One region of the Paenibacillus sp. FSL R5-0701 genome, then DNA from elsewhere that is predicted to be linked to it. Evidence: a T-box and tRNA genes for the amino acid it is inferred to sense, from the RefSeq annotation. Region 1 holds a T-box; the other holds one or more tRNA genes.

Evidence for each region. The T-box of region 1 lies ahead of ileS (isoleucine--tRNA ligase). A T-box ahead of a tRNA ligase gene usually reads a tRNA of that ligase, here a tRNA-Ile.
Region 2: it encodes a tRNA-Ile, which carries the amino acid that the T-box ahead of ileS (isoleucine--tRNA ligase) is inferred to sense. The anticodon was not compared.

The regions. Positions count from the first base shown of each region.
Region 1 covers NZ_CP150230.1:4,798,817-4,805,328, reverse strand. Annotated here, with positions in the region: gene MKZ13_RS21250 (YlmH/Sll1252 family protein) at 166-948, shown strand; gene MKZ13_RS21245 (DivIVA domain-containing protein) at 1,187-1,696, shown strand; T-box leader at 1,754-2,045, shown strand; gene ileS (isoleucine--tRNA ligase) at 2,384-5,482, shown strand; gene MKZ13_RS21235 (DUF5665 domain-containing protein) at 5,648-6,007, shown strand; gene MKZ13_RS21230 (TraR/DksA C4-type zinc finger protein) at 6,039-6,512, opposite strand, start outside.
Region 2 covers NZ_CP150230.1:137,755-144,266, reverse strand. Annotated here, with positions in the region: rRNA gene MKZ13_RS00690 (23S ribosomal RNA) at 1-1,820, opposite strand, end outside; tRNA gene MKZ13_RS00685 (tRNA-Ala) at 2,027-2,102, opposite strand; tRNA gene MKZ13_RS00680 (tRNA-Ile) at 2,125-2,201, opposite strand; rRNA gene rrf (5S ribosomal RNA) at 2,238-2,354, opposite strand; rRNA gene MKZ13_RS00670 (16S ribosomal RNA) at 2,511-4,063, opposite strand; gene MKZ13_RS00665 (pro-sigmaK processing inhibitor BofA family protein) at 4,412-4,681, opposite strand; gene MKZ13_RS00660 (DUF2508 family protein) at 4,714-4,989, opposite strand; gene recR (recombination mediator RecR) at 5,170-5,769, opposite strand; gene MKZ13_RS00650 (YbaB/EbfC family nucleoid-associated protein) at 5,805-6,116, opposite strand; gene dnaX (DNA polymerase III subunit gamma/tau) at 6,158-6,512, opposite strand, start outside.

The DNA of each region.
Region 1 (6,512 bases):
GATGCCTAGTGGCATCGTCAGCATCGAATATGGAATTCAGCCGAAATGTCCGTTGCTCACGTAGTTTTTTCTACGCTCCGCTACTCCATTTCTAGCTTTATCCCATCTTCTCGGTACTGAAAACCGGTCTTTTTGAACACGGACTATTAGGGTAGGGTGACATAGATGAGCGGTGAAATTTACGAACATTTTAGCCATGATGAGCGGGATTTTGTAGATAAAGCTTCGGATTGGGTTGAGCGGGCAGGTAAGTATCATGACATGAAGCTAACTGACTTCCTTGATCCAAGACAGGTTTTTATATTACAGACTCTTGCCAATCGCCGTAACGACGTTCAGATTCGTCTGGATGGTGGTTACGAAGCTGCTGAACGCAAGCGTGCGCTGGTTGCACCTGATTATATGTATCTGGATGATGAGGATATGGGAATGCAGGTGCTCAGTATCACGTCTGATGATCAGAAAATCTCGGAGCTGGAGCATGGGGACTATATGGGTTCCCTGCTCGGGCTTGGGATGAAACGTGGAAAGATCGGGGATATCCAAGTGCTGGAGGACGGTTGCCATACAGTGGTGGCGGCGGAAACCGGCGCTTTTTTATCGCTTCAACTGAATCAGGTGCATCGGTTACATGTGTTCACAGAGTTACTTCCTTTGGATCAGATGCGATGGTCAGAGAGTAAACTGGAGACGATGGACATTACGGTCGCTTCTCTTCGTTTGGATGGAATCTGCGCAGATGTGTATCGGCTTAGTCGCAGTAAAGTGCTGGTGCCGATCAAAGCTGGTCGCTGCCGTGTGAACTGGAAGGTTGAGGAAGATCCCTCCAAATCGCTAAAAGCGGGTGATGTCGTATCCATTCAGGGATTTGGCCGTTTCAAGGTTATGGAACAGGATGGGATGACTAAAAAAGGGCGCTGCCGAGTGAAAATCGGCAAATTTGCCTGAGTCTGTTGCAGGAAAATCCGCTTTCTTGTCGAAATGGTTATCATAAAGGTGTAGAAAATACGCGGTGTATCCGATATACATTAAGTCAAAGCTTTACATGAACGTTGGAGGATGCAATTGGATCCTGCATTCCGTATACGTTGCCAAGGTTAGGCATCAACGATACGGCCCCTTGGGTGGTACCCATATGCTGCAACCTTCTCTAAACGGGAAGGAACTTTTACAGGAGGTGGACAGCATGCCATTAACGCCGCTGGACATACACAACAAGGAATTTTCCCGACGTTTGCGCGGGTATGACGAGGATGAAGTCAATGAATTCCTGGATCAAGTCATCAAAGATTACGAAGGCGTCATTCGCGAGAACAAAGAGCTGAGCAATCAGTTGCTGTCCGTTCAGGAGAAACTGGATCATTTTTCTACAATTGAAGAGACACTTAGCAAAACGATCATCATTGCGCAGGAAGCTGCTGATGATGTGAAGGGTAATGCGAAGAAAGAAGCGCAGTTGATCGTGAAGGAAGCAGAGAAAAATGCAGACCGGATCGTGAACGAATCGCTGGGCAAATCGCGTAAAATTGCTTTGGAAGTGGAAGAACTTAAAAAGCAGGCATCGATTTATCGAGCCCGTTTCCGCACGCTTGTTGAAGCGCAGCTTGAACTGTTGACTCAGGATGGTTGGGAAGTGCTGGAGAGCCGGGAGCAGGAAGTGCGTGACCGTGAGCGGGAGATGAAAGAAATTTATTAGTCTGTCGCCTGGTTGACTTTTGTCTGCAAAGAGGCTATAACTATATTCATAATGAATAGTGATTCCATGACGGGTTCAGTACGTTATGATCTCATCCCTCAGAGAGTTGGTGGTTGGTGCAAACCAATGGATGAGTTATAGCCGAATATCTCCCGGAGAAGTGACGCTGAAGCGGTGATTATGATTGCCGTGTGTAAGCCGAACCGTAAGCCGTACGTTATAACGGCACCCTGCAGTAGTTTAGCGGGGCATAAGCGCTGTTGATGACAGAGCATACCCAGGCTTGCCTGGATGTGGTTTGTGATGAACAGAATTAGGGTGGTAACGCGAGTATAGTCTCGTCCCTTTCCAGGGATGGGGCTTTTTTGTGTTCAAAAAAGGGCGAACGTCTATGAGGCCCGAAGGACCTCAAGGAGAGAGCCGCCCGCCGGGGGAGCGAAGCGCCCGGCAACACCCGTCTCGCGGTAAGGCCATGCGGCGTTCACGCAGGGAACAGCCGCAAAATGGCCGCCACTACGCACATCCCCCCTCGCCCATAAGCGCCACCGATTCCACACCGACAACCATCTCGGGTGTCCAGAGGGCGGAGCGCCTATGGGGTCCCCCTTGGCAAGGGGGATTTAGGGGGATTGAAACGCTTTTTGTGGACGGTCCACAATCCAACCAAAGAAAGGGAAGATAATCATCATGCAACGAGTTGACGTCAAAGAGAAGGCACGTGCCAGAGAATTACGCGTGTTAGATAAATGGAAAACGGAGAACACATTCAAAAGATCCATCGAAAACCGGGAGGGCAAGCCAAACTTCGTATTTTATGAAGGGCCGCCTACAGCAAACGGTAAACCGCATATCGGTCACGTACTGGGACGCGTAATCAAGGATTTTGTTGGACGGTATAACACGATGAAGGGTTACCGTGTTGTTCGTAAAGCAGGCTGGGATACACATGGTCTGCCTGTAGAGCTGGGTGTACAGAAGAAGCTGGGTATCTCCCACAAGTGGGAAATCGAAGATTACGGCGTGGAAAAATTCATTAACGAATGTAAAGCGAGCGTATTCGAGTACGAGCAACAATGGCGTGATCTGACAGAAGGTATCGGATACTGGACGGATATGGATAACCCGTATATCACCCTTGATAACAACTACATCGAGAGTGTATGGAACATCCTGGCGACAATTCATGAGAAAGGCCTGTTGTATCGTGGTCACCGTGTGAGCCCGTATTGTCCTTCTTGTCAGACAACACTAAGTTCCCATGAAGTTGCACAAGGGTACAAAGACGTTAAAGATCTGAGTGCTACAGCGAAATTCAAACTGAATGACAGCGGAGAATTTGTACTGGCTTGGACGACAACACCTTGGACACTGCCTTCACACGTTGCACTTGCCGTGAATCCGGATATGGACTACTCCCGTGTTCGTCAAGGTGATGAAGTGTACATCATGGCAACCAATCTGGTTGAAAAAGTGATGAAAGATACCAAGGGTGAGTATGAGATCATCGGTGCACTGAAAGGTGCCGACCTGGTTGGCAAAACGTATGATCCTCCGTTCAACTACATTCAGGCTGAGAAAGCCAACATCATTCTGGGTGCAGGCTTTGTAACGGATGCAAGTGGTACGGGTATCGTACACATGGCTCCTGCCCATGGTGAAGATGACTACCGTGTATGCCGTGAGAATGGCATCAGCTTTGTGAACATGGTGGACTTGGAAGGTAAATTTGTCGCTGAAGTGACTGACTTTGCCGGACGTTTCGTGAAGGATTGTGATATTGATATCGTGCGATATCTGTCTGAGCATGGACGTTTGTTCAGCAAAGAAAAATATGAGCATAGCTATCCGTTCTGCTGGCGTTGTGATACACCGCTTCTGTACTATGCAATGGACAGCTGGTTTATCCAAACAACAGCCATCAAGGACCAATTGATTGCCAACAACAGTGAAGTGGATTGGTACCCGGGTCACGTTCGTGAAGGTCGCTTCGGGAAATTCCTCGAGGATCTGGTGGATTGGAACATCAGCCGTGATCGCTATTGGGGAACTCCGCTGAATATCTGGGTATGTGAGGAGACTGGCGAACAATTTGCTCCACACAGCATTGCAGAATTGCGTGCTCGTGCAGTAGGTGATGTGCCTGAGAATCTTGAATTGCATAAACCATATGTGGATGACGTTAAAGTCATGAGCTCTTGTGGCAAATATGAAATGAAACGTACACCGGAAGTGATCGATGTCTGGTTCGACAGCGGCTCCATGCCGTTTGCCCAGCAGCACTATCCATTTGAAAATAAAGAAGTATTCGAACAGCAGTATCCTGCTGATATGATCTGTGAAGGGATTGACCAGACACGTGGCTGGTTCTACAGCTTGCTGGCGGTTTCCACCCTTTTGACAGGCAAAGCGCCTTACAAAGCGGTTATGGCTACAGGACACGTTCTTGATGAGAACGGACAGAAGATGTCCAAATCCAAAGGTAACGTTATCGATCCTTGGGAAGTGATTGAAGAATACGGTACAGATGCATTCCGCTGGGCTTTGTTGTCTGACAGTGCACCGTGGAACAGCAAACGTTTCTCCAAAGGTATCGTAGGCGAAGCAAAATCCAAAATGGTGGATACGCTGGTCAACACCCATGCATTCCTGACGCTTTATGCTACCATTGATGGATTTGATCCACAGGAGCACCCGTTCCAACTGTCTGCACACAAGCTGGATCGCTGGATTCTGTCGAGACTGAACAGCCTGATCCTGGTTGTAGAAAAAGCGCTGTTGGTTAACGACTATCTGAACTCTTCCAAAGCGATTGAAGCATTTGTTGATGAGTTGAGTAACTGGTATATCCGTCGTTCCCGTGACCGGTTCTGGGGAAGTGGTCTGACAGAGGATAAACTGGACGCTTACCGTACATTGACTGAGGTACTGGTGACTACTGCGAAGTTGGTTGCTCCGTTTACACCGATGCTGGCAGAAGACATCTATCTGAACCTTGCAACAGGTGAGAGTGTACACATGGAAGACTATCCTGTAGCCAATGAAGCGCTGATTGATGCAGGACTGGAACAGGATATGGAGACGGCTCGCCGCGTGGTTGAACTTGCCCGTAACGTTCGTAACGAAACAGGTATCAAGACACGTCAACCGCTGTCCGAATTGATCGTTTCTCTTGATAAAGGGTTTGACCTGGCAAGTTATGAAGAAATCATCAAGGAAGAGATCAATGTAAAAGGAATCCGTACGGAGCATAATGATGCGGAATTCGTTGACTTTACATTGAAGCTGAACCTGAAAGTTGCAGGTAAGAAATACGGTAAAAACGTAGGATTCCTGCAAAACTTCTTCAAGGGAATGTCGGCCGATGAGACACGTAAAGTGGTTTCGGAGGGTATGCTGAACATCGTTTCACCGGAAGGCGAAGAGCTGCAAGTGACGAACGAAGAATTATTGGTTGATAAACAGGCCAAATCAGGTTTTGCATCAGCATCAGGTTACGGTCTGACGGTTGCGCTCAATACCGAAATCACGCCAGCATTGGAACAGGAAGGCTGGGTCCGTGAAGTGGTTCGTGCTGTGCAGGATACCCGGAAACGACTGGACCTGCCGATTGAGAAAAGAGTACGTTTGACGCTGGATGTGGATGCATCCCTTCAGGAAGCTATTCAGGCGTTTGATGATGTGTTGCGTGAAAATGTTCTCGTAACCGAAGTTACATTTGGCTCGAATGAGTCCATGGAACGTGTTGAAGCCGGAAGCAAATCGATCGGTATTTACATCGAAGCGTAATTCGGAGCATGTCCCATCCAATTAAGACAGAATATAGAGCATAAACAAACGAGCCGCAGAGGCAGGGACATATTCCCTGTATCTGGGCTCGTTTGTTTTTTAGGCAAAAAGGCAATGATTCTATAGTGCAGTCAATCTATATTGATCAAAGGAACTGACCAAAACATGAGCGAACATGACAAGCAAACCGCATCCACTTCACAACAATCAACATCAGATAATCTGAATTCCCATGACAAAATTGAAGAGTTACATACCCTGACGAACCGTCTGGCGAATGAACTGGAACGTTCACGAATAGCGCAATACACAGAATTGCTGAACAGACCATGGAAATTGATTGGACTTAACCTGTTGTCAGGAGCCGCCCGAGGTGTGGGGATCGCGATTGGGTTTACCTTTTTCGCAGCAACGATCATTTACGTTTTACAGCTACTTGGGGCGCTCAATCTTCCCATTGTTGGAGACTACATCGCTGATATTGTGCGCATTGTCCAGCGTCAGCTTGATATGAACACCTATTAAGCGATTAAAGGTGAAGGATATCAAAGTGCATTTAGTACATGTCATCCGTCTCCATATCCGGTTCTAACAGACCCTCGCCCTCACGGTTCTCCAGGTACTGGCGATATTGCCGATTGCGCACGATGGAGACGTCATGACCATAGATGTCTGTTGCAACAAAGCTTTCGTACGCTTCAACGCAGCCTTCCACTTCATCGGTGGCTTCAATCGCCATAACATCATAGCTGTCGATATCACGCCCTTCAGCCATGGCTGGTGAGTTCGATGTGCCCCAGCTCTCAACGATCTGCCAGGCATCCTCGCCATCGAAGCCATTTTGGTCATCACGTTCGTCCAGACTGGTTCGACCAAATGCCGGGGCAAGGAATTCTTCCTCTACAGGACGGTTCTCAGAGACAACGGTTTCCGGTTGATGTTTTTTGCAGTATTTGGTGTAGGGAACAGCTTCCATGCGTTCATAAGGGATGGGTTGCTGGCAGACCGCACATGTACCGTAATGTCCTTC
Region 2 (6,512 bases), 2.5 Mb from region 1:
TTTTTGCTAAACAGTCGCTTGGGCCTTTTCACTGCGGCCCCCTCGTGCTATTCACACTACCGGGGCACCCCTTCTCCCGAAGTTACGGGGTCATTTTGCCGAGTTCCTTAACGAGAGTTCTTCCGCGCGCCTTAGAATACTCTTCTCGCCTACCTGTGTCGGTTTGCGGTACGGGCACCATCACCTGGCTAGAGGCTTTTCTTGGCAGTGTGAGATCATGACCTTCGCTACTATAATTTTCGCTCCCCATCACAGCTCAGCCTTACAATGTGCGGATTTGCCTACACATCAGCCTCACTGCTTAGACGGACATCCATCAGTCCGCGTCACTACCCTACTGCGTCCCCCCATTGCTCATAACGGCTTACGGTGGTACAGGAATTTCGACCTGTTGTCCTTCGACTACGCCTTTCGGCCTCGCCTTAGGTCCCGACTTACCCTGAGCGGACGAGCCTTCCTCAGGAACCCTTAGGCTTTCGGCGGATCAGATTCTCACTGATCTTTTCGTTACTCATACCGGCATTCTCACTTGTATAATGTCCAGCGCTCCTTACGGTACACCTTCAACCCTTATACAACGCTCCCCTACCCCTGATGCAAAGCATCAAGCCATAGCTTCGGTGGTGTGTTTAGCCCCGTTACATTTTCGGCGCAGAGTCACTCGACCAGTGAGCTATTACGCACTCTTTCAATGATGGCTGCTTCTAAGCCAACATCCTGGTTGTCTGTGCAACTCCACATCCTTTCCCACTTAACACACACTTGGGGACCTTAGCTGATGGTCTGGGCTGTTTCCCTTTTGACAATGGATCTTAGCACTCACTGTCTGACTCCCGGAAGTAAGTCTATGGCATTCGGAGTTTGACTGAGCTTGGTAACCCTTGCGGGCCCCGCACCCAATCAGTGCTCTACCTCCACGACTCTGTTTTCCGAGGCTAGCCCTAAAGCTATTTCGGGGAGAACCAGCTATCTCCGAGTTCGATTGGAATTTCTCCGCTACCCCCACCTCATCCCCGCATTTTTCAACATGCGTGGGTTCGGGCCTCCAGTGCGTGTTACCGCACCTTCACCCTGGACAGGGGTAGATCACCCGGTTTCGGGTCTACGTCCACGTACTAAGTCGCCCTATTCAGACTCGCTTTCGCTGCGGCTCCGGCTCTTCACCTTAACCTTGCACGGGAACGTAACTCGCCGGTTCATTCTACAAAAGGCACGCCATCACCCCTAAAACGGGCTCTGACTTTTTGTAAGCACACGGTTTCAGGTTCTATTTCACTCCCCTTCCGGGGTGCTTTTCACCTTTCCCTCACGGTACTGCTTCACTATCGGTCGCTAGGAAGTATTTAGCCTTGGCAGATGGTCCTGCCGGATTCATACGGGGTTTCACGTGCCCCGCACTACTCGGGATCCGTCTCGGAGGGAACAGACTTTCAACTACAGGGCTTTTACCTTCTTTGGCGGGCCTTTCCAGACCTCTTCGCTTAACCGGTTCCTTTGTAACTCCATGTGAGACGTCCCACAACCCCAAAGAGCAAGCTCTCTGGTTTGGGCTTCTCCGCGTTCGCTCGCCGCTACTGACGGAATCACTATTGTTTTCTCTTCCTCAGGGTACTTAGATGTTTCAGTTCCCCTGGTATGCCTCTACACAACCTATGTATTCAGTTGTGAGTAACTGGAAATTACCCCAGCTGGGTTTCCCCATTCGGACACCCCCGGATCAAAGCTTGCTTACAGCTCCCCGAGGCAGTTTCGTTGTTCGCCACGTCCTTCATCGGCTCCTAGCGCCTAGGCATCCTCCGTGTGCTCTTAGTAGCTTAACCATTTTGTTCCGGTTTCGGCCGCTCGCTTCCCTTGTTTTGCTTGCGCAAAGCCAAAAGTCGCTCTCACCCGATACCATCACAAAAGCAATTTAACTACCTTTATACACTTGACTTGTTTGCACAAGTTCAGCTTAAAGGAATGTTCTAATTCGCGTTTGTTTCGTTTCGATATCTAGTTTTCAAAGAACAAACTTGTAAAACATTTTTGGTGGAGCCAAGCGGGATCGAACCGCTGACCTCCTGCTTGCAAGGCAGGCGCTCTCCCAGCTGAGCTATGGCCCCATATAAAGTTTAAAGGTATAGATGGTGGGCCCTGGTGGACTCGAACCACCGGCCTCACCCTTATCAGAGGTGCGCTCTAACCAACTGAGCTAAGGGCCCACATTACATATACTATTTGAACCCAAAATGGGTTACGCTTGGCGGCGTTCTACTCTCCCAGGACCCTGCGGTCCAAGTACCATTGACGCTGAAGGGCTTAACGGTCGTGTTCGGGATGGGAACGTGTGGAACCCCTTCGCTATCGCCACCAAACGTTTGAGAGTTTGAACTCTCAAAACTGAGCAACGAGTGAGTTGCTTTGCTCTTCATTTCATCCACACCGAAGTGATAGACCAAAATGAATCGCTGTTGTAGGTTCTAAGAACCTACTTATTTGAATGTTTCCACTCGGGAAACGATTCTCCATAGAAAGGAGGTGATCCAGCCGCACCTTCCGATACGGCTACCTTGTTACGACTTCACCCCAATCATCTATCCCACCTTCGGCGGCTGGCTCCTTGCGGTTACCCCACCGACTTCGGGTGTTATAAACTCTCGTGGTGTGACGGGCGGTGTGTACAAGACCCGGGAACGTATTCACCGCGGCATGCTGATCCGCGATTACTAGCAATTCCGACTTCATGCAGGCGAGTTGCAGCCTGCAATCCGAACTGAGACCGGCTTTGTTGGGATTGGCTCCATCTCGCGATTTCGCAGCCCGTTGTACCGGCCATTGTAGTACGTGTGTAGCCCAGGTCATAAGGGGCATGATGATTTGACGTCATCCCCACCTTCCTCCGGTTTGTCACCGGCAGTCTATCTAGAGTGCCCACCCGAAGTGCTGGCAACTAAATATAAGGGTTGCGCTCGTTGCGGGACTTAACCCAACATCTCACGACACGAGCTGACGACAACCATGCACCACCTGTCTCCTCTGTCCCGAAGGAAAGATACATCTCTGTACCGATCAGAGGGATGTCAAGACCTGGTAAGGTTCTTCGCGTTGCTTCGAATTAAACCACATACTCCACTGCTTGTGCGGGTCCCCGTCAATTCCTTTGAGTTTCAGTCTTGCGACCGTACTCCCCAGGCGGAGTGCTTAATGTGTTAACTTCGGCACCAAGGGTATCGAAACCCCTAACACCTAGCACTCATCGTTTACGGCGTGGACTACCAGGGTATCTAATCCTGTTTGCTCCCCACGCTTTCGCGCCTCAGCGTCAGTTACAGCCCAGAGAGTCGCCTTCGCCACTGGTGTTCCTCCACATATCTACGCATTTCACCGCTACACGTGGAATTCCACTCTCCTCTTCTGCACTCAAGTCACCCAGTTTCCAGTGCGATCCGGGGTTGAGCCCCGGGATTAAACACCAGACTTAAATGACCGCCTGCGCGCGCTTTACGCCCAATAATTCCGGACAACGCTTGCCCCCTACGTATTACCGCGGCTGCTGGCACGTAGTTAGCCGGGGCTTTCTTCTCAGGTACCGTCACCTTGAGAGCAGTTACTCTCCCAAGCGTTCTTCCCTGGCAACAGAGCTTTACGATCCGAAAACCTTCATCACTCACGCGGCATTGCTCCGTCAGGCTTTCGCCCATTGCGGAAGATTCCCTACTGCTGCCTCCCGTAGGAGTCTGGGCCGTGTCTCAGTCCCAGTGTGGCCGATCACCCTCTCAGGTCGGCTACGCATCGTCGCCTTGGTGAGCCGTTACCCCACCAACTAGCTAATGCGCCGCAGGCCCATCCCCAAGTGACAGATTGCTCCGTCTTTCCAGTTTCCTTCAGGCGAAGAAAACAATTATTCGGTATTAGCTACCGTTTCCGGTAGTTGTCCCAAACTTGAGGGCAGGTTGCCTACGTGTTACTCACCCGTCCGCCGCTAAGTATCAAGGAAGCAAGCTTCCTATCAACTCCGCTCGACTTGCATGTATTAGGCATGCCGCCAGCGTTCGTCCTGAGCCAGGATCAAACTCTCCAATAAAGTATTGAAAAGAGCGATAAGCTCATTTTGAATCTGACGAGATTAAAAATCTCATTTGTGCTCCAGTCGATTCAAGCCAAGGCTTGTCTCCAACTTTTGCGTTCATTCTGCAAGCAAAATGTTTACTCACTCGTTGTTCAGTTTTCAAAGATCAAACTCGTTTTTTCGTCACCATTTTCTCTCAGCGGCGACTTTTATAATATATCATACTTCGTTTGTTTTGGTCAAGTGTTTTTTTGAAATTCTTTTTCGAAGTTCGTAATGAACTCCTTCATTTCATCTAAAGCATCTAACCAAGCAAGCAAAGCAACGAGATATAATGTACCATATAAATATCCTGCGAGTCAACTATCCGAACAAAGAAATTTTTAACCCTAATAATAGCCCCACACCTGGCAATCCCAAAACAGTTACAGTCCCTATCGTTGCAGGGTTCAGCGGGATGTAGGTTCCTGTAATCCAGCCAGAATAATTCACGATATATATCCCTACTGCAGCCAACACCAGATGAATTCCAAATGACGTGAAAAACGATAACCCTATCCGCTTTCTGAATAAAATAACGATAAGCCCCAGTAATGATATAACCAATACACTTCCCAGTATGATACTCTTCATATGTTACACCTCCATGTTTAATGTAAACGCGTCTACATACTAATCCCCCGTTGTGATGTAACATCATCATTAGCTCTGGCTCGCTTTGCTCTTCTCAAGTGGATCTGGTACTTCCGCTCAGCTGCCTCCAATACATAAATGGCATAATCAATCTCATCCTGCCCCTGCGCATCTTCAAACTGTCTCATAGCCCGTTCCCATTCCTGCTTAGCCATCTGAATATCTGCATAGATCTGATCCGCCTCAAGTTCCTTCAACATTCTGTTGTGTTTCTCTACCGAGTTCCGTGTATTTCGCCACAAAAACATAAACTCTCCCCCTCCTGATCAGCACAGCATATTCTCATACTTATCAGGGAAAGGACAAACTTAGAACTCGGACATTCATTTTCTTCATAAAAAAAAGAGAGCCCTAAGGCTCTCTTTGCACATCGAAACTTATTTAGCATCCGAAGTTACCAAGGAAGTCCGCTGCGTAAATTGAACACACTAACGCATCTCCCTGCGCCCTTCCAACGCTTTGGAAAGGGTCACTTCATCCGCATACTCAAGATCGCCACCTACAGGCAATCCATGCGCAATCCGGGTCACACTGATCTCAAATGGACGCACCAAGCGGGAGATATACATCGCTGTAGCCTCCCCCTCAATATTGGGGTTTGTCGCCAATATGATCTCTTTTATACGTTCATCACTTAATCGAACCAAGAGTTCCTTCAAACGAATATCGTCTGGGCCAATTCCCTCCATAGGTGAAATCGCGCCCTGTAACACATGATAGTACCCATCGAATTCCTTGGTGCGCTCCATGGCCACCAGATCTTTCGAATCCTGAACTACACAGATTACAGATACATCCCTGGACTTATCCTGACAGATGCGACATGGGTCCGTATCAGTGATATTACAACATACAGAACAGTAATGAAGATTACGTTTCACACTTACGAGCGCTTTGGCAAAATCGATAACGTCATCTTCCTTCATGTTAAGCACATGAAAAGCTAAACGCGCTGCTGTCTTGGGACCCACACCCGGCAACCGGGTGAAGGCATCAATCAGCTTGGCTATTGGTTCGGGATAATACAATCGATTGTGTCTCCTTTGACAGGATCAATTTTTAATTAAAATAATCCCGGAATATTCATGCCGCCTGTGAACTTGCCCATATCCTTGTTGGCAATCTCATCGGCTTTGGCCATTGCATCATTAACAGCTGTCATAACGAGATCCTGCAACATTTCAACATCTTCCGGATCTACCGCTTCAGGTTTGATCGTGATAGCAAGCAATTTCTTGTGTCCGTTAACTTCAGCCGTCACTACACCGCCACCAGAAGTACCTTGGACTGTTTTGTCCGCCAGTTCCTCTTGTGCTTTCAGCATTTGCTCCTGCATTTTCTTCACTTGTTTCATCATTTGGTTCATGTTGTTCATAATTGTTCATCTCCTTTGTTATGGTTATCGCGCTATGCGCATTATTCTTTGATCACTACAAGGTCCTCACCAAAGAGCTGGATGGCTTCATCAATCCAAGGCTGTTTGTTGCCTGAACCGCCGTCTTCATGCTCAGGTTCAAGCTTAAAGTCCTCCTTTGGCGCTTCAGAAGCTCCCTCCATTGCTCCGGTCCAATCTTTGAGCATCATCGTCACCAATCGTGCAGGACGCCCAAGCTGTTCCGACAACACCCGCTCAATGACTTCACGGTTAGCCTGCTTCTCCGTTGTTTCACGGTGAATGTTGTTTTTAAAAGCAACCAACACATTATCTTCAAGCAATGATACCGGCTCACCATCCACAAACCAGGCGTGAACGGTAACCCTCTCTTCCTTC